2 regions of the Mycolicibacterium sp. TY81 genome follow, and region 2 is predicted to be linked to the other one. Evidence: riboswitches for the same ligand, from Rfam matches in the RefSeq annotation. Region 2 holds a riboswitch; the other holds the start of a gene.
The links. A riboswitch is a leader RNA that binds a small molecule or an ion and turns the genes downstream of it on or off. The one in region 2 is predicted to bind cobalamin.
Positions count from the first base shown of each region.

Region 1: it holds a riboswitch for cobalamin, as region 2 does, so the genes downstream of both, KI240_RS25450 (ABC transporter substrate-binding protein) here and KI240_RS21290 (CbtB domain-containing protein) in region 2, are expected to answer to the same signal.

Region 1 is NZ_AP023362.1:5,336,309-5,346,227, forward strand. Features, by position in the region: gene KI240_RS25420 (FAD-dependent monooxygenase) at 1-341, shown strand, start outside; gene KI240_RS25425 (MFS transporter) at 398-1,549, shown strand; gene KI240_RS25430 (alpha-(1->3)-arabinofuranosyltransferase) at 1,553-5,839, opposite strand; gene KI240_RS25435 (DUF2613 domain-containing protein) at 5,790-5,963, opposite strand; gene KI240_RS25440 (glycoside hydrolase family 3 N-terminal domain-containing protein) at 6,063-7,250, shown strand; gene KI240_RS25445 (TetR/AcrR family transcriptional regulator) at 7,276-7,875, shown strand; cobalamin riboswitch at 8,012-8,197, shown strand; gene KI240_RS25450 (ABC transporter substrate-binding protein) at 8,266-9,273, shown strand; gene KI240_RS25455 (FecCD family ABC transporter permease) at 9,294-9,919, shown strand, end outside.
Region 2 is NZ_AP023362.1:4,417,824-4,427,742, reverse strand. Features, by position in the region: gene panC (pantoate--beta-alanine ligase) at 1-452, shown strand, start outside; gene panD (aspartate 1-decarboxylase) at 452-859, shown strand; gene KI240_RS21320 (type III pantothenate kinase) at 865-1,665, shown strand; gene KI240_RS21315 (alanine racemase) at 1,662-2,909, opposite strand; gene lysS (lysine--tRNA ligase) at 2,934-4,436, shown strand; gene lsr2 (histone-like nucleoid-structuring protein Lsr2) at 4,546-4,893, shown strand; gene clpC1 (ATP-dependent Clp protease ATP-binding subunit) at 5,151-7,673, shown strand; gene KI240_RS21295 (hypothetical protein) at 7,722-8,177, opposite strand; adenosylcobalamin (AdoCbl) riboswitch at 8,307-8,391, shown strand; gene KI240_RS21290 (CbtB domain-containing protein) at 8,440-8,655, shown strand; gene KI240_RS21285 (CbtA family protein) at 8,670-9,578, shown strand; gene KI240_RS21280 (YbjQ family protein) at 9,636-9,919, shown strand, end outside.

The DNA of each region.
Region 1 (9,919 bases), 920 kb from region 2:
GCGTGCGACTGTTCGACGCTTACCGCGGATCGCATTTCACCGCGCTGGCCTACGGTCGGCACGCCGCCGCCGCGCTGGCAGCACTCGAGTGGCCCACCGCGGGCGCGTCACTCGACCGCCTCGTCGTCGATGCAGGCCGCGGCGGCCCCGACGGCGTGTTCGGCGACCCGACCGGAGAATTCGCCAAGATCTACGGCTTGACGCGGGACACGCTGGTGCTCGTCCGCCCCGACGGTTACATCGGCCACATCGCCGTCCACGACCTCGCCGGAACAACGCGGGCCGCCGTGCAGGCCATGACTCCGCTGTCCTCCGTATCAGCGCCGTCGAAGCAGTTATGACGGTCGGCGCCGAGGCACGCACGTCGAGCAGTCGAAACCGAAGGGCCAGTGGCCCAGTGGCCACCGGGCTGCTGGCGTACGCGTTCGCCGTGATCATGGCCGGCACGACATTGCCCACCCCGATGTATGCGCTCTACGCCGACACCATGGGCTTCACCGTTCTCACCGGCACGGTGATCTACGCGGCCTACGCCGGTGGGGTGCTGGCGGCGCTGATGCTGTTCGGACGCTGGTCCGACGCCATCGGTCGACGACCGGTCCTGCTCGCCGGGGTCGCCCTCGCGGTCGCCAGCGCCGCGACGTTCCTGATGGCCGGCGATGTGACGACCCTGGTGGCCGCTCGGGTGCTGTCGGGACTGTCCGCCGGCATCTTCACCGGCACGGCCACCGCAGCGATCATCGAAGCCGCACCACCGAAATGGCGTACCAGGGCCGCCGCCATCGCAACCGTCGCCAACATCGGCGGCCTGGGTGCGGGTCCCTTCCTGGCCGGTGTTCTCGTCCAATACTGCCCGGCACCGCTGCAGCTGGCGTTCGCGCTGCACATCGTGCTGGCGGTGGCGGCGGGCCTTGCGGTCGTCGCGATTCCCGAAACATCAGCCAGGACTGGGCAACTTGGTATACAACGGCTGCAGCTTCCCGCGGAGGTACGCGGCACTTTCACCCTCGCCGCGATCGGGACGTTCGCGGGATTCGCCTGCATGGGGCTGTTCGCCGCGCTGGCACCGTCGTTCCTGTCCACCATGATCGGCATTCACAACCACGCCGCGGCCGGGCTGGTCGCCAGCTGCACCTTCCTCGCCTCGGCGATCGCCCAGGTGGCGGCCAACCAGACGCAGCCGCACCGCGCGATGGCCGTGGGTTGCGCGATGCTGGTGCTCGGCATGATCGCCTTGGTGGCGGCGCTGATCACCAGCTCACTGGCCGGAGTCGTCGCTGCCGCCGTCATTTCCGGTGCGGGACAAGGCATCAGCTTCAGCCGCGGCCTGGCCGCCATCACCGAGGCCACACCAATCGAGCGGCGCGCTGAAGTCAGCTCGACGCTGTTCGTGGTGGCCTACCTGGCCATCTCGCTGCCCGTCATCGGCGAAGGCCTGGCCGCACAGCACTGGGGGCTGCGCAGCGCCGGCATCGGTTTCGCCATCGGAGTCGGCGTGCTCGCGGCCACCTGCCTGATCGCGTTACCGGCCCTGCGCCGCCGGCGCTGACGGCTATCCGCTTTTCGCCTGCGGCGCGTCCCACAACGACGCCGCCAGCGCGGCCACCGAGACCAGCGCCAGGAACTGCACCCACGGCGAATGCCCGACGTAGCCGTCCACCGACCGCCACGGGTACGCGCTGAGCACCGCGCCGGCACCGATGAGGCCACTCGCCGAGGCGATGACGGTCCAGCCGTCCAGCCACCGCTCCCGCGACCTCAGCAGGAACCGGATGCCGATGGCTGCCGCGACGGTCGCCAGACCCGCGAATCCGGCCACCAGGACACCGAACCCGGCAAGAGCCACGCCGACCACCGCGGGACCCGGCTGCCAGGTCGGCGTCGGCTCGTCGTCGACGCGGCGCCGCATCGGCAGCAGCGCCAAGAGCGCCAGGATCGGGAGCAGTGCGAGCCCGCCGAACAACCCGATGCGGTACGGGGTGTTCAGCCCGAATGTCAGTGTGACGATGCCCGCGGTGCCGGCCGGCAGCACCCAGCCCTGCTGCCAGCCGTTGATGGTCACCGGCGTGAGGACGGCGCCGTTGGCGGTGTGGGCGGTCCAGCCGGGGTTGACGCTCTCGGGCACGACGAGCACCCGCTGCACCGGAGACGGCGTCACGTCCACCTCGCGGTGATCGGAGGTCCATGTCTTCAGCTGCGCGGGAGTTGTTGGGGCACTGTGGATGTGGGCGGCGAGCGGGCCCGTCAGGCGGGCGCCGACGACGGTGAAGAACGGGCCGGGGCTGATCAGCAGCTCCTGTTTCCCGGCGGGCAGTTGCAGCGGCGCGGATTGGCAGGGCTGGGCCGCGATGGGCTCGCTGTCCAGGAGCGCGCCGACGGTGGTGTGCACCGAGGTCTGCAGGAACTGGCCGGCGATCGCGACGATCGGTCCGCGGCCACACGGCAGCGTGATGGCGCGGCGTCGGTTGGCGGCCGCGTCGGCGGGGGCGATCGGCGCGCCGCGGTCGTCGAGGGCGGTGACCTCGGCGAGGCCGGGCGGCTTCACCTGGTCGAATCCCAGTGACGTGCGGTCGATCAGGTCGTGCCAGTCGAGGATCGACAGCTTGATGGTGTCGGTCTTCGTGGGGTTGAGCTTGATGGTCTGCGGGCCGTCGCCGATGCGTCGCACCTGCGGTCCGTTGCCGAGGTCGACGGCGACGACGGTCGGATGCGCCGGCAGCTCGGAGGCGCTGGGCGTGAGTCGCAGGGCGCTGACGGTCGTCGGCGCCGGCAGGTGCACGGTCAGGTTGGCACCGTTGCGGAACTGGACGATGCCCTGCGGCGCGACCCAGGCGGTCCGCGGATCGCCGTCGGTGGCGGCGTAGGCCGATCCCGCGACGTCGATGACGTCCGAGTCGCCGGACGCCCGGGTGGTGCCGGGCTGGCTCACCAGGTCGGCCAGGTGCGGTCCCTGCCGGGCCTGCACCCAGATCGTCGGGACGACGGCCGTCGGCGTCGGCACGGTGAGGGTGCGGCTCATGTTGACGGGTTCTTCGGGCGACTGCGCCATGGTGGCGGCGCACCGGACCCCGTTCGGGCCCTCGGCGCAGCCGGGCCGGCCCAGCTGATCATTGCCCAAATCCCATTGCGCGACAGCCGATCCCGCCGGCGGGCCGGGCACGTCGACGGTGTGCCGCAAGCTCACGGCGTGGGCGAAGCCGGACGCGTCGTACTGCGTCACAGAGAAGTCGGTGATGCCGAACTGCACGCCGGGCGAGCCGTCGTCGGTGCCGGTCGCGGTGAACCGGACCCAGGACGTCTCGCCGTAGGGCAAGGCGGCGGTCAATGGCTTGCCGGGCTGATCGAAGCGAATTGTGCTGGTGCCGTTGGCGGTTGCGACTTCGATACGACGCACCTGGGCGCCGACGGCGGTGGCGCTGGGCGTCAGGGTGATGGTCGCGTTGGTCACCGGATGGTCGAAGTCGACCTGAAGCCATTGCCCCACAGCGGTTTGCAGCGAGCTCGACACCCAGCTGGTCGAGGTGTCGCCGTCGATCGCGGCGGCCGGCCCGGCCGCTGTCGCCACGTTGGGCAGCGCGGTCGAATCGGACGACGAACTCGACGTGGTGATCCGTCCACCCGGCCACTGGCCGTAGGCCGTGGTGGCGCCGGGGCTCGGGTAGTCCATGACGCGGTTGTAGGTGCGCCGCGGATCGTCGGGGGCCCGGACTGCCGACGAGTGGTCGTCGACGCGTCCGTAGTCGGTCTCGCGGGCCAGCGGGGTATCGGTGGCGGTCACCTCTGGCACCGGCAGCCCGGCGCGTTGCGCATCGGACGTCAAGATCATGGGGCCCAACGGGTTTCGCCCCATCAGGCGGCGGCGCTCGTCGATGCGCAGCAGCGATTCGGGTCCGCCGTCGACGCGCGGCATGGTGTCGGTGGCGGCGAGGTACGGCTGGGTGGACACGGTGCCCGTCACGCGGTAGATCTCGACGGCTGGGTAGCGCGGCCGCAGGCCACTGTCGGAGACGAACCCGTCCAGCGTGCCCGGGCCGACGGGATCGCCGAACTGCGCGACTTTCGTGAGCCCCCGGGAACCTTCCAAGGCCCGGTGCACCAGCAGCGGTCGCGCCGACCGCGAGTTGTCGGGGTCCAGGTCGTTGCGCACTACGACGAACGAAATGCCTTGGCGGGCCAGGGTATCGGCCAATCCGGCGGACGGCCGCCCGGTGGCGAACAGGCGTTGCACGGAGTCCAGCGCCCGGATGGTCTCGGGCGGCGTCAGCGGAATCGAATCCCGCACACCCCACGCGCCGCGCTCGAGGACCTGCAGCGGCTCGTCGTGCGTATTGCCCCAGACCTGGTTGGCGAACGGCGCGCCCGGCGCGACGAGCACGCGGCCCGGGGTCTCGGCGTTGTGCGCGTCGAGCCAGTCCGCGGTCTGGTGCCAGTACTGCGGGATGGCGCGGTAGGCACCCGGCGCGGCGAGCCGGCCCGTCCACGCCAACGACGTCCCGGCGACCAGTGCCGTCAGCAGCACGACGGCCACGGCCATCCGCTTGTCCCGCTCGAGGTGCGCGAACGCGTTGATCCACTCCCGCCGCGGCGCGGTGCCCGGCAGGGGAATCCGGCCCAGCACGTGGGCCAGGCCCAGCGCCAGCGGCAGCCGCAGCACCGGCTCGAGCTTGTGCACGTTGCGCAGCGGGGTGCCGCCGGCATCGAGGAAGGCCCGCACCTGGTGCGCGATGGGCGAGCCCAGCCCGCCCGCGTACGCGACCGCGAGCAGCAGCAGCCCGAACAGCAGCATCGAGATGAGCCGCCCGCGGGCCGGCATGCTGCGCATCGCCAGGCCCGCCATGCCGCCGGCGGCCACGAGCGTCGTCGCCAGTACCGCGACCGAACCGGTCACCAGCGACGAACCGGCCGTCGCGTTGGTCGCGACGAACGCCGTCCAGCCGTAGGTGCCGCGCAGCACCTCGGTCAGTGACAGCCACTGCGTCGTGACGCCCGACGATTCGATGAAGTCCAGGAACGGCGGGCTGATCCGGCCCAGCAGCAGCAGCGCCACGGCCCACCACAGGATCGCGAGCAGCGTGCAGCCGAACCACCACGCCGTGAAGCGCCACCAGCGCCGGTTGGGCCGGTGCGCGGCCCACCAGATGATCGCGGCCAGGCAGCCCGTCAGCGTCGCGACGGCGTTCACCGCGCCCATCAGCGCGACGGCGACGGCCGAGCGGGCGGCCAACTGCCGGATTCCAGGCGTGATTTGTGCACGATTTTCCGCGCTCACCGCGGAAAATCGTGCACAAATCCCCGAGTCACCGCGCAGCGCCAGGATCACCGGCAGCAGCACCCACGGCGCCAGCATCATCGGCAGGGTCTCGGAGGAGATGGCGCCCAGCGTCGTCAGCGCCCGCGGGGACAGCGCGAACGCCACGGCGGCGAGCACGCGCGACGACCGGCTCCCGATGCCGAGCGCCTCGGCGACCCTGATGACGCCCCAGAAGCCGACGACGAGCAGCAACGCCCACCACAGCCGCTGCGTCACCCAGCCGGGCAGGCCGATGACATCACCGGCGAGGAAGAACGTGCCGTGCGGGAACAGGTAGCCGTAGGCCTGGTTCTGCGACTGGCCGAAGGGGAGGTCGCTGCTCCACAGATTCGCCGCCCGCGCCAGGAAGCGTGCGGGGTTGGCGGTGAGATCGAGTTTGGTGTCGGGCGAGACCCGGCCCGGTGACTGGGCGAACGTCAGGACCAGTGCGGCCGCGCTGACGACCCATAGGCAGCGCCGGGAGAGCGGCGCTGCGGGATCAGCTGCGGTTGCCGTATTCGACCCGGTTGAGCACCGATGACGCTGGATCGCCCGATTGCAGCGTCGGCTTGGTGTCCTGCTCCAGCATCAGCGTGGTGCCGAAGACCGCTGCGGCGCCGAGCAACAGACCGACCACGATGCTGGCTCCGGCGGGCACGAGGAAGCGGTCCATGGCGCCCAAACTAGCATGGCGACCTGCCTGGGCCCCGTTTCGGCGGCCGTCTCACGGGGTCCCGGGGGACCGCGACCGGAACCGTTAGGCTCGAAACCCATGTCCCTGACCCGAACCCTCGGCGCGCTGGCACTGGTGTCCGGATTGGTCGCCGGTTGCTCGTCGTCGTCCGACCGTCCGGCCGCGTCCAGTACGTCCAGCCAGGCCTCCAGCACCGCGTCGTCGAGCAAGCCGATGGACGCGCCCGCACCGACCTCACCGCCGTGCGATCCGCACGCGCTGCTCAGCACGCTCACCCTGCGCCAGAAGCTGGCCCAGCTGCTCATGGTGGGTGTCAAGGACGCCGCCGACGCCCGCGCCGCGGTGACGCAGCAGCAGGTCGGCGGCATCTTCATCGGCAGCTGGACGGATCTGTCGATGCTGTCGGACGGTTCGATCCCGGCGCTGCAGGCCGCATCCGGCGCGCTGCCGCTGGCGGTCAGCATCGACGAGGAGGGCGGCCGGGTGTCCCGGCTGAAGAAGCTGATCGGCCCGCAGGAGTCGGCGCGCGTGCTGGCGGCGACCAAGACCCCGGCCGAGGTTCAGGCCATCGCCAAGGACCGCGGGCAGCAGATGAAGGACAAGTTCGGCATCACCGTCGACTTCGCGCCCGACGCCGACGTCACCGAGGAGGCCGACGACGAGGTCATCGGCGACCGCTCGTTCGGCGCGGACCCGCAGAAGGTGACCGAGTACGCCGGTGCGTACGCCGCGGGGCTGCGTGAGGCGGGGCTCGTCCCGGTGCTCAAGCACTTCCCGGGGCACGGGCACGGCTCGGGCGACTCGCACACGGGCGGGGTGAAGACGCCGCCGCTGGAGGCGCTCAAAGACAACGACCTGGTGCCGTACCGGACGCTGACGACGCAGCAGCCCGTCGCTGTGATGGTCGGCCACCTGCAGGTGCCGGGACTGACGCAGGGCGACGACCCGGCCAGCCTGAGCAAGCCGGCCTACGACCTGCTGCGCAGCGGCGAGTACGGCGGCCCGCCGTTCGACGGCGTGGTGTTCACCGACGACCTGACCGGCATGGCCGCCATCACCCAGCACTTCGGCGTGGCCGACGCGGCGCTCAAGGCGCTGCAGGCCGGCGCGGACGTCGCGCTGTGGATCACCACCGACGGCGTCCCGGACGTGCTCGACAAGCTGGAGGCGGCGGTGCAGGCCGGGCAGCTGGACCAGGCGCAGGTCGACAAGTCGGTGCTGCGGGTGGCGGGCATGAAGGGGCCGGGCGCGAAATGCGTGAAGTAGGCCGCTCGTTGCATACCCTGATCTGATGGCAGGTGGAACCAAGCGGCTGCCGCGGGCCGTCCGCGAACAGCAGATGCTCGACGCCGCCGTGCAGATGTTCTCGGTGAACGGCTATCACGAGACCTCGATGGACGCGATCGCCGCGCAGGCCGAGATCTCCAAGCCGATGCTGTACCTCTACTACGGCTCCAAGGAAGAGCTGTTCGCAGCCTGCCTGGACCGGGAGCTGACGCGCTTCGTCGACACCGTCCGTGCGGACATCAACTTCGCGCAGAGCCCGCGCGACCTGCTGCGCAACGCCGTGCTGTCGTTCATGACGTACATCGACCGCAACCGGGCGTCGTGGATCGTGCTCTACACGCAGGCCACCAGCTCGCAGGCGTTCGCCCACACCGTGCGTGAGGGTCGCGAGAAGATCATCGACCTGGTGGCGCGGCTGCTCAGCGCGGGTACCCGAAACCCGGAGCCGGACAGTGACTTCGAGATGATGGCCGTGGCCCTGGTGGGTGCGGGTGAGGCCATCGCGTCCCGTGTCAGCGCGGGCGACACGGACGTCAACGACGCCACCGAGCTGATGATCAACCTCTTCTGGCGTGGCCTGAAGGGCAAGCGCGCCGAGTCGTAGGTTTCTCGCGCTCCCGCGGCGCCGCGACGGTGCACACAGATCGCCCTCCCAGCGATTCTGGCGGTCTGGTCGCACATTCGCGGACCGTCGGCGCGTCCGGGGCTCTCACGCCGGCGCGGCCCCGCCGCGGCGCTGGTATGGTCCGATTCGAGCCAGTCGAACCCAACGCGGTTGGGTCAGGGAATCCGGTGCGAAACCGGAACTGACGCGCAGCGGTAAGGAGGACAGGCGGAGCAACGGCCACTGGCCCCACGCGGGCTGGGAAGGCGCTCCGGCCTGGATGATCCCGAGTCCGAAGACCTGCTGGCTCGGGCTCTCGCGGCCTGGCGGCGCGAGGACCCGCCCACGCATGGACTCCGCGACCCGAGTCCCGGATCGGAAGGCGCCGCCGTGTCTCTACGTACCATTGTGCTTGTCGCACTGGTCGTTTCGCTCGTCTGCTCATGTGGCGGACCGCGGGCGACCGGAACTGTCAACGCCGCAGCCGCCGGCTATCCCGTCACGCTGGAGAACTGCGGACGTACGGTGACGGTGAAATCGCCGCCGCAGCGCGCGGTTTCGATCAATCAGCCGGCCAGCGAGCTGCTCCTGGCCCTCGGGCTCGCCGACCGGATGGCCGGTACCTCGTCCTGGAGCGACGACGTCCGGCCGGACCTTGCCGCCGACAACGCCAAAGTGCCTGTGCTGAGCCGCGATTTCCCGTCATTCGAGCGGGTGCTGAAAGAGAAACCCGACTTCGTGTACGCGACGTTCGACTGGTCGTTCACCGATCAGGGTGTCGCCCCGCGCGATCGGTTCGAGCGGCTGGGAGTGCCGACCTACCAGTCCTCCAGCGAGTGCGGCGGTCAGGACGCGGCGCAACAACGCGCGCTGACGCTCGACGACATGTACGCCGAAATCGGTGATGTTGCCAAGGTTTTCGGTGTTGCCGAGCGTGGTGACAAGCTGGTGTCGACGCTGCGGGCGCGCATGGCGACCGCGACGAGCGGCCTCGAGGCCGGCGATACCTCCCTGATGTGGTGGTACGCCGGTACCAGAACGCCGTACATCGCGGGTTGCTGCGGAGCGCCGGGCATCATCACCACGGCGGTGGGGGCGCGCAACGTGTTCGCCGACAACCGGCAGCTGTGGCCGGAGATCTCGTGGGAAGCGATCCTGCAGCGCGATCCGGACGTGCTGGTGCTCGCTGATCTCACCCGCGGCAAGGATGGCGACAGCGTCGCCGACAAGATCAAGTTCCTCGAAACCGACCCGGCAGCAAGCAAGTTGAAGGCCGTGCGGCAGAAGCGGTGGATTGTCTTGCCGGCCAGCGCGATGGATCCGTCGCTGCGCAACGTCGACGCTGTCGAGACCGTCGCGTCCGGGCTGCGTTCATTCGGGCTGGGCGGGAAGTCCTGACGGCCGTGCGTACGGCTGCTATGACGACGTTCGGCCTGGTGGTCCTGGCGCTGTCGATCGCGGCGGCTATGATCATCGGGCCGGCCGACCTCGGCTTCGTCGACGTGTATGCCGTCGTCGCGCAACATGTTTGGGGCCGCCCGGCGGATGTCGCGCCGATCGACGACGGCATCGTCTGGGAGCTGCGGCTGCCACGCGCGCTGTTGGCCGCGATCTGTGGTGCGGGCCTGGGCATCTGCGGCGCGATCCTACAGTCGCTGATGCGCAATCCGCTGGCCGACCCGTTCATGCTGGGCATCTCGTCCGGCGCGTCGACGGGAGCCGTGCTGGTCGTGGTCACGGGTATCGGCGGTGCACTGACGCTGTCGGGTGGTGCGTTCGTCGGTGCGGTGATCGCCTTCGTTCTGGTGCTGGCCCTCGCCGCGGTGTCCGGCGGCGGGCAGGACCGCGTGCTGCTGGCCGGTGTCGCTGGCACCCAGCTCTTTTCCGCGGCCACGGCAATGGTGGTGTTCTCGTCGGCCGACACGCAACAGACGCGCGGGGTGCTGTTCTGGTTGCTCGGCTCGCTGGCGGGGGCCGGCTGGTCTCAGGTGGCGCTGTGCGGTGCCGTGTGCGCGGCCTGCCTGGCGATCTGCTGGCTGCAGTC
Region 2 (9,919 bases):
TTCTGGTGCGCCAGATGGTCGACGACCTCGACCTCGACGTGCGCATCCAGGCGGTGCCGATCGTGCGCGAGTCCGACGGACTGGCCATGTCGTCGCGCAACCGCTACCTCGATGCTGAACAGCGCGAGCAGGCCGGGGCGTTGTCCGCGGCGCTGCTCGCCGGTAAGTACTCCGCGTCGCACGGCGCGGCCGCCGCACTCGATGCGGCCCGGGCGGTCCTCGACGAGGTACCCGCCATCGACGTCGACTATCTGGAAGTCCGGGACCCCTGGCTGGGTCCGGCACCGGCCTCGGGCCCGGCCCGGATGCTGGTGGTGGGCCGGCTCGGCACGACCAGATTGTTGGACAACATCGCCATCGACATCGGTGCATCCGCAGGGATCGACGGTCACCCCAATGTGGGGTCTGCCTTAGACCAGGACGGAAACCACGAATTACCTTGGAGGAATTGATGTTTCGCACCATGCTGAAGTCCAAGATTCACCGGGCCACGGTGACGCAGGCGGACCTGCACTACGTGGGTTCGGTGACCATCGACGCCGACCTGATGGACGCCGCCGACATCCTCGAGGGTGAGCAGGTCACCATCGTCGACATCGACAACGGCAACCGGCTGGTCACCTACGCCATCACCGGTGAGCGCGGCACCGGCATCATCGGGATCAACGGTGCCGCAGCGCATCTGATCCATCCGGGTGACCTGGTGATCCTCATCGCCTACGCCACCATGGACGATGCCGAGGCCCGCACGTACCAGCCGAACGTCATCTTCGTCGACGCGCAGAACCGGCAGATCGACTTCTCGCACGACGCCGCGCACGTCCCGGACGGCGTCGACGGCCTGCTGTCACCGCGGTAACGCCGGTGCTGCTGGCAATCGATGTCCGCAACACCCACACCATCGTCGGGTTGATCTCCGGCTCCGGAGATCACGCAAAAGTGGTGCAGAACTGGCGGATTCGGACCGAGTCGGAGGTGACGGCCGACGAGCTCGCGCTGACCATCGACGGCCTGATCGGTGACGACGCCGAAAACCTGCTCGGTGCAACGGGTTTGTCGACGGTGCCGTCGGTGCTGCACGAAATCCGGGTGATGCTGGACCAGTACTGGCCGAAGGTGCCGCACGTGCTGATCGAGCCGGGTGTGCGCACCGGCATCCCGCTGCTGGTCGACAACCCGAAAGAGGTCGGGGCCGACCGCATCGTCAACTGCCTTGCGGCGTACCACAAGTACGGCACCGCGGCCATCGTCGTCGACTTCGGGTCGTCGATCTGCGTCGACGTCGTCTCGGCCAAGGGTGAGTTCCTCGGTGGTGCCATCGCGCCCGGGGTCCAGGTGTCCTCTGATGCGGCCGCGGCCCGTTCGGCGGCGCTGCGCCGCGTCGAGCTGACCCGGCCGCGGTCGGTGATCGGCAAGAACACCGTCGAGTGCATGCAGGCCGGTGCGGTGTTCGGTTTCGCGGCCCTGGTGGACGGCCTGGTGAACCGCGTGCGTGACGATGTCGACGGCTTCGACGGAAACCACGTCACCGTGGTGGCCACCGGTCACACCGCGCAGCTGGTGCTGCCCGATCTACGGACCGTGCAGCACTACGAGAAGAACCTCACGCTCGACGGCCTCCGCCTGGTCTTCGAGCGCAACCAGCGCAACGCCCGCCGGGCCTAGAAGAACGTCCGGACTAACTCGACCACCCGGTGGTCGGCGTCGAGCACCGGGATCAGCTGCCACTTGTCGAACACCGTGCACGGGTGTGAGATGCCGAATTCCAGCCAGTCACCGACGGCCAGGTCCTGGTCGGCCGGTGCCAGCCGCAGGTAGGCGTGCTGGTCGTTGAGCTTCTCGACGCGGCTGTCGGGCCGCCCGTACGGCACGGGCAGGTCCTGGTCGAACGAGACGTCGCGGCGGCCCATGCCCACGATGGCGAGGTCGGGCTCGGGCCGGGACAGCACCTGCGCCCACACGCTGAGCGCGGGCTCCAGGTGGGCGCTGTCGGTGCGGCCGAGCGGCGTCGTGCGGGCGTAGAGACCGTCGTCGTGCGTCAGGTAGCAGCCGCTGCGCAGGACGGTCTGCACCGTCATGCCGTCGGGCCAACCGGTCAGGATGTCGGCGACCAGGTCGAAGTACGTGCTGCCGCCGGCCGTCGCCAGGATCTCGTCGGTCTCGAACAGCGTGTGCAACCGGATGACGGTGTCGCGCATGGTCTGCAGGTACGCCGAGACGGCAGCCACCGCGGCGTCACCGACCTCATGGCCGGTGGCCGCCTCGTATCCGGCGACGCCGACGAGCCGCAGCCGGTCCGAGTCCACCGCCGCGCGCGCCACGGCGTCGACGGTCTCGGCGTCGCGGCAGCCGGTGCGGCCGCCCGGCTGGCCGATCTCGACGCAGACGTCCACCTGGCGGCGCCGGCCGGTCAGCGCGGACGTCATCAACTGCACGCCACGCACCGAGTCCACCCAACAGGTCAGCTCGAAGTCGGGATTGGCGTCCAGCTCGGCGGCCAGCCAGCGCAGCCCGGTGACGTCGACGAGCTCGTTGGCCAGGATGATCCGGCGCACCCCGAACGCCCGAAACACCCGGACCTGGCTGATGGTGGCGGCCGTGACAGCCACTGCTCCCGCGCCGAGCTGACGGGCGAGAAGCTGCGGTGACATGTGGGTCTTGCCGTGCGGCGCGAGCTGTACGCCCCGGCGCCGGCACCAGCGCGCCATGGTGACCATGTTGTGCACCAGCGGCTGGGTACGCAGTGTGCACACCGGCGACACCGCGCCGTCGGCGAACAGACTGGGGCGTCGCCGGCACACCTGAGCAGGCGTCTGGCCCCACCACGAGGCCGGCAGTCCCTTGAATTTCCAGTCGATCGGCTCGTGGTCCAGCGCGTCTACGGCGGACTGCTCGAAACTGGTGGCCATGGGCTTCATTTAAGCTGGCATTTCGTGAGCGAAGCCGACAGCCCCGACATTCCCGAGCAGTTCCGCATCCGCCAGGCCAAGCGTGAGCGGCTGCTGGCCGAGGGGCGCGACCCGTATCCGGTCGAGGTGCCGCGTACCCACACCCTGGCCGAGCTGCGGGCGGCCTATCCGGAGCTCGCCGCGGACACCGCGACCGGTGACATCGTCGGCGTCGCAGGGCGTGTGGTGTTCGCCCGGAACTCCGGAAAACTGTGCTTCGCGACGCTGCAGGAGGGTGACGGCACACAGCTGCAGGCCATGCTGAGCCTGGACAAGGTGGGCCAGGAGTCGCTCGATGCCTGGAAGTCCGACGTCGACCTGGGCGACATCGTCTTCATCGAGGGCGAGGTCATCAGCTCCCGGCGCGGGGAATTGTCTGTGCTTGCCCAGAACTGGCAAATTGTGTCCAAGGCGCTGCGACCGCTTCCCGTCGCGCACAAGGAATTGAATGAAGAGACGCGGGTCCGGCAGCGGTACGTCGACCTGATCGTGCGGCCCGAGGCCCGCAATGTCGCCCGCCAGCGCATTGCGGTGGTGCGGGCATTGCGTTCGGCATTGGAGCGTCGCGGTTTTCTCGAAGTCGAGACCCCGATGCTGCAGACGCTGCCCGGTGGCGCTGCCGCCCGGCCATTCATCACGCACTCCAACGCGCTCGATGCGGATCTGTACCTGCGCATCGCGCCCGAGTTGTTCCTGAAGCGCTGCCTGGTCGGTGGCTTCGAGAAGGTTTTTGAGCTTAATCGGAACTTTCGCAACGAGGGCGCGGATTCCACGCATTCACCGGAATTTGCGATGTTGGAGACTTATCAGGCCTACGGCACATATGACGATTCCGCGATTGTGACGCGTGAGCTTATTCAGGAGGTTGCCGACGAGGCCATTGGTACCCGAATGGTCCCGCTGCCGGACGGTTCCACCTATGACCTCGATGGTGAATGGGCGACCATCGAAATGTATCCGTCGTTGTCGGAAGCGCTGGGTGAGGAGATCACCCCGGAGACTTCGGTCGAGTACCTGTGGAAGGTGGCCGAACGGCTCGGCGCCGAGATTCCCAGGGACCGCGGATACGGCCACGGGAAATTGATCGAGGAACTGTGGGAGCACACCGTCGGTGATCACCTTTGGGCGCCGACCTTCGTCCGGGATTTCCCGGTGGAGACCACGCCGCTCACTCGGGCCCACCGCAGTATTCCGGGCGTTACAGAAAAATGGGATCTGTATGTCCGGAAGTTCGAGCTCGCCACCGGATATTCGGAGTTGATCGATCCGGTGATTCAACGCGAGCGTTTCGAGGCGCAGGCGCGTGCCGCCGCTGCCGGTGACGACGAGGCAATGCGACTTGATGAGGATTTCCTTATCGCATTGGAGTATGCGATGCCGCCGACGACCGGAACAGGAATGGGACTCGACCGCTTGCTCATGGCGTTGACGGGGTTGACGATTAGGGACACGGTTTTGTTCCCGATTGTGCGGCGCCAAGCCGACTGAAAACTGAGCTGACCCTGAGACTTGTTGAAGGAATTGAACTCCTATGCCAGCATTGTTATGGCAGAGTCGATTCTGCATTTTTCCGAGGCAGAAGGGTTAGTGTGGGCCGATGGCAAAGAAAGTGACTGTCACGCTCGTCGACGATTTCGACGGTGAAGGTGCGGCGGATGAGACGGTCGAATTTGCTCTCGACGGGGTGAACTACGAGATCGACCTCACCACCAAGAACGCCACCAAGCTCCGGAATGATTTGAAGAAATGGGTCGAGGCCGGCCGTCGTGTCGGTGGTCGCCGCCGCGGCCGCGCCAGCACCGGCGCGACAGGACGGGGCCGCGCGTCCATCGACCGTGAGCAGAGCGCCGCGATCCGGGAATGGGCGCGCCGCAACGGCCACAATGTCTCCAGCCGGGGCCGTATCCCGGCGGAGATCATCGACGCGTTCCACGCCGCCACCTGAGCCCGCGGGCAACAGAATTCAGGATTGCCCGCAGTTTCTCTGTTCGCTTTCGGCGTAGCCCGGTCGGCCCGATCCGGGAAACGTTTCGTCGCCGCAGCGCGTTGGCCTTTTCGCAGCGCTGAGTGGCCTTGCGAGCTAGGGGATACCGCAGGGCACGCATGGTCGCCGCCCATTAGAGTGGACGGTAGGCGCACAGCGTCGCGACACGCGAAGTGACGTGGCAGGAGCTGCGCTACGAGGGAGAGCAGGTAACACCGATGTTCGAGAGATTCACCGACCGGGCCCGCCGGGTCGTCGTCCTGGCTCAAGAAGAAGCCCGGATGCTCAACCACAACTACATCGGCACCGAGCACATCCTGCTTGGCCTCATCCATGAGGGCGAGGGCGTAGCTGCCAAGTCGCTGGAATCGCTCGGCATCTCGCTCGAGGGTGTGCGTAGCCAGGTCGAGGAGATCATCGGCCAGGGCCAGCAGGCGCCGTCGGGCCACATTCCGTTCACGCCGCGCGCCAAGAAGGTGCTCGAGCTGTCGCTGCGTGAGGCGCTGCAGCTCGGCCACAACTACATCGGCACCGAGCACATCCTGCTCGGCCTGATCCGCGAGGGCGAGGGCGTCGCCGCCCAGGTGCTCGTGAAGCTGGGTGCGGAGCTGACCCGCGTGCGTCAGCAGGTCATCCAGCTGCTGTCGGGCTACCAGGGCAAGGAGACCGCCGAGGCCGGTACCGGTGGCCGCGGTGGCGAGACGGGCAACCCGTCGACGTCGCTCGTGCTGGACCAGTTCGGTCGCAACCTGACCGCCGCCGCCGCCGAGGGCAAGCTCGATCCGGTCATCGGCCGTGAGAAGGAAATCGAGCGGGTCATGCAGGTGCTGAGCCGCCGCACCAAGAACAACCCGGTGCTGATCGGTGAGCCCGGTGTCGGTAAGACCGCCGTCGTCGAGGGCCTGGCGCAGGCCATCGTGCACGGCGAGGTCCCCGAGACCCTGAAGGACAAGCAGCTCTACACGCTGGACCTGGGTTCGCTGGTCGCCGGCAGCCGTTACCGCGGTGACTTCGAAGAGCGCCTGAAGAAGGTGCTCAAGGAGATCAACACCCGCGGCGACATCATCCTGTTCATCGACGAGCTGCACACGCTCGTGGGTGCGGGTGCCGCCGAGGGCGCCATCGACGCCGCCAGCATCCTGAAGCCGAAGCTGGCCCGTGGCGAGCTGCAGACCATCGGTGCGACGACGCTCGACGAGTACCGCAAGTACATCGAGAAGGACGCCGCCCTCGAGCGCCGGTTCCAGCCGGTGCAGGTGGGTGAGCCGACCGTCGAGCACACCATCGAGATCCTCAAGGGTCTGCGGGACCGCTACGAGGCGCACCACCGCGTCTCCATCACCGACGGTGCGCTGGTCGCGGCCGCGACGCTGGCCGACCGCTACATCAACGACCGGTTCCTGCCGGACAAGGCCATCGACCTGATCGACGAGGCCGGTGCCCGCATGCGCATCCGCCGGATGACCGCTCCGCCAGACCTGCGCGAGTTCGACGAGAAGATCGCCGATGCGCGCCGGGAGAAGGAATCGGCCATCGACGCGCAGGACTTCGAGAAGGCAGCCCGGCTGCGCGACTCGGAGAAGACGCTGGTCGCCCAGCGCGCCGAGCGCGAGAAGCAGTGGCGTTCGGGTGACCTCGACGTGGTCGCCGAGGTCGACGACGAGCAGATCGCCGAGGTCCTGGGCAACTGGACCGGCATCCCGGTCTTCAAGCTGACCGAGGCCGAGACCACCCGTCTGCTGCGCATGGAAGATGAGCTGCACAAGCGGATCATCGGCCAGGTCGACGCCGTCAAGGCGGTCTCGAAGGCCATCCGGCGTACCCGCGCCGGCCTGAAGGACCCGAAGCGTCCGTCGGGCTCGTTCATCTTCGCCGGCCCGTCCGGCGTCGGTAAGACCGAGCTGTCGAAGGCGCTGGCCGAGTTCCTGTTCGGCGACGACGACGCGCTCATCCAGATCGACATGGGTGAGTTCCACGACCGCTTCACCGCGTCGCGGCTGTTCGGTGCCCCTCCGGGCTACGTCGGCTACGAAGAGGGCGGCCAGCTCACCGAGAAGGTGCGCCGCAAGCCGTTCAGTGTGGTGCTGTTCGACGAGATCGAGAAGGCCCACCAGGAGATCTACAACAGCCTCCTGCAGGTTCTCGAGGACGGCCGCCTGACCGACGGTCAGGGTCGCACTGTCGACTTCAAGAACACCGTGCTGATCTTCACCTCGAACCTCGGTACGAGCGACATCAGCAAGGCGGTTGGCCTCGGCTTCACCCAGGGTGGCGGCGAGAACAACTACGAGCGGATGAAGCTCAAGGTGCACGACGAGCTGAAGAAGCACTTCCGCCCGGAGTTCCTGAACCGTATCGACGACATCATCGTGTTCCACCAGCTGACGCAGGACGAGATCATCCAGATGGTCGACCTGATGATCGGCCGGGTGTCCAAGCAGCTCAAGGCCAAGGACATGGAGATGGAGCTGACCGACAAGGCCAAGGCACTGCTGGCCAAGCGCGGCTTCGATCCGGTCCTGGGTGCCCGCCCGCTGCGTCGGACCATCCAGCGCGAGATCGAGGACCAGCTCTCCGAGAAGATTCTCTTCGAGGAGGTCGGCCCCGGTCAGCTGGTCACCGTGGACGTCGACAACTGGGACGGCGAGAGCAACAACACCGAGGATGCGGTGTTCACGTTCGCCGGCCGTCGCAAGGAATCGGCCGACCTGGCCGAGGCCGCTGCGACTGCCTCGGAGTAGTCAGCCAACGTGAAAAGCCCCCGATTCGTCGGGGGCTTTTCCGTTTGGTCAGCCGACGAGTTTCCCGTGCTCTTCGAACAGCGGGCGGTACTTCGCATCGCAGTTCTTGAGCGCCCAGTCGTTGAGCGCCTTCATGTTGTCGAGCATCGCGTCCATCTTGTTGGGATCGGCGAGGTCTTCGAGGTAGCGATGCGGTTCGGCGGGCGCCGCGGCGATGAGTTCGCCCTGCGTAACGGGCGCGTCCTTGAGCAGGTCGTCGACGATCTGGCTCTGGTTTGCCGCACCGCTGCCGAATGCCGAGTTCATGTCGCGCAGCTTGCGGGCGACCAGCTTCGCGTCGAGTGTGCAGAAGTCGCCGGCGCCGCTGTTGCCGGCCGCGGCGGTCGCTCCGGCCGTGCCCGCGCTCGAGTTCGAACTGTGGCCGGCGGTGCCACATCCGGCCACCGCGAGCGTGGCGGCGGTGGCGACTGTGCAGACCAATCTGGCCGTGGTGGCGAACAACATCGCAGTGCCTTTCCGTCGCTGTGCAGGGGGTCGAGATCGACGCTAAGCGCCCGGCGGTGCCACGGATATAAGGGAAGTCCCTACGGATCTGCGCGGACGGGAAACGGTTCGGTGTATCTTGATCCCGTTACGACGGTGCATGGAAGCCGGTGAGAATCCGGCACGGTTGCGCCACTGTGAGCCCTCTGCGGCGAGTCAGATCTTTCGCCGTCGTGCAGAACCGAACAATGTAGGGGCGCGTGACCCCGTAGGAGGTTTGACCATGACGAGTATTGCGGTTTCCAAGCCGGGCGTATCGACCAAGGCGCTTTCGGCCACTCGAGTGGCAGTGCTGCTGGGCGTGACGATCTTCCTGGCCATGCTGGCGTACTACCTCGTCGGCATCGACGAGGGCATGATGTCGATGTTCGGCAAGACCGTCGTGGTCCACGAGTGGGTGCACGACTCGCGGCACTTCCTCGGCTTCCCCTGCCACTGACGCAAGGGACTTTCATGGAAATCCGCGTCATCGGGCGCGGAGCCCTCGCCGGTCTGATCGCCGGCATTCTGGGGTTCCTGTTTGCCTGGATTTTTGCTGAACCCACCATCGACAAGGCCATCGACTACGAATCCGGCCGCATGAACGTGCTCTCGACCGTCCACACGGCCATGGGCCATCCGGTCGAGCCGGACGGGCCCGAGCTGTTCAGCCGGTCCATCCAGTCGGGTATCGGTGCGGCCACCGGCATCATCGCGTTCTCTGTGGCGATGGGTGCGCTGGTGGCTGTCGCGTATCTGGTACTGCACGGCCGGTTCCAGGTCCGGCCCAAGGTGCTGGGCTGGACCACCGCCGGTTTCGGCTTCCTGGGTGTGTACCTGTTGCCGTTCGTGAAATACCCGTCGAACCCGCCCGCTGTCGGCCATGAATTCACCATGGAGGCCCGCGGTTTCCTGTACCTGGGAATGGTGTGGGGGTCGCTGGCCCTGCTGGGCCTCGCGGTGTTCGCCGCGCGCAAGCTGTCTGCGAAGGTCGGCTGGGCGCGTGCCGTCGGAATCTCGGTGCTCGGCTTCTTCGTGCTGTACGGCGGTCTGCTGGCGGCGCTGCCGTCGCTGGGTGATCTGGCCGCCAATGTCGAGCACGCGGGCGAGTTCGGCTTCGCGCGCGCCGCCACCGAGACGCCGCAGCCGATCACCAACACCTTCGATACGCCGGTCACCGTCGACGGCAAGGTCTACGCCCCCGGGCAGTTGATCTACCCCGGATTCGACGCCGACCTGCTGTGGAAGTTCCGGTGGTACTCGCTGATCGACCAGGCGTTGATCTGGACGGTCATCGGGCTGGTGTTCGGCGGGCTCGTCGAGCGCTACCTCGGTGGCGCCAGGAAGGCCGCACCGGCACAGGACGTGGCAGCCGCGCTCTGACGATTGCGGTTGCCGCGCACTACAGTTCGAGGCATACCGACACAGAAAGGCGGCAGCATGCTGGTTGTCACGACGAATGACCTGCCCGGGTGGGAGATTCAGCGGGTCTGCGGTGAGGTGTTCGGCCTCACCGTCCGGTCCCGGAACGCCTTCGCGCAGATGGGCGCCGGGTTCAAGGCGATGTTCGGCGGCGAGCTGCAGGGCATGACCAAGAACCTCGCCGAGAGCCGCAACGAAGCCATGGGCCGGCTGCTCCAGGAATGTCACGCCCGCGGCGGCAATGCCATCATCGGGATGCGGTTCGACACCACCGAGATCGGTGACGTGTGGACCGAGATCTG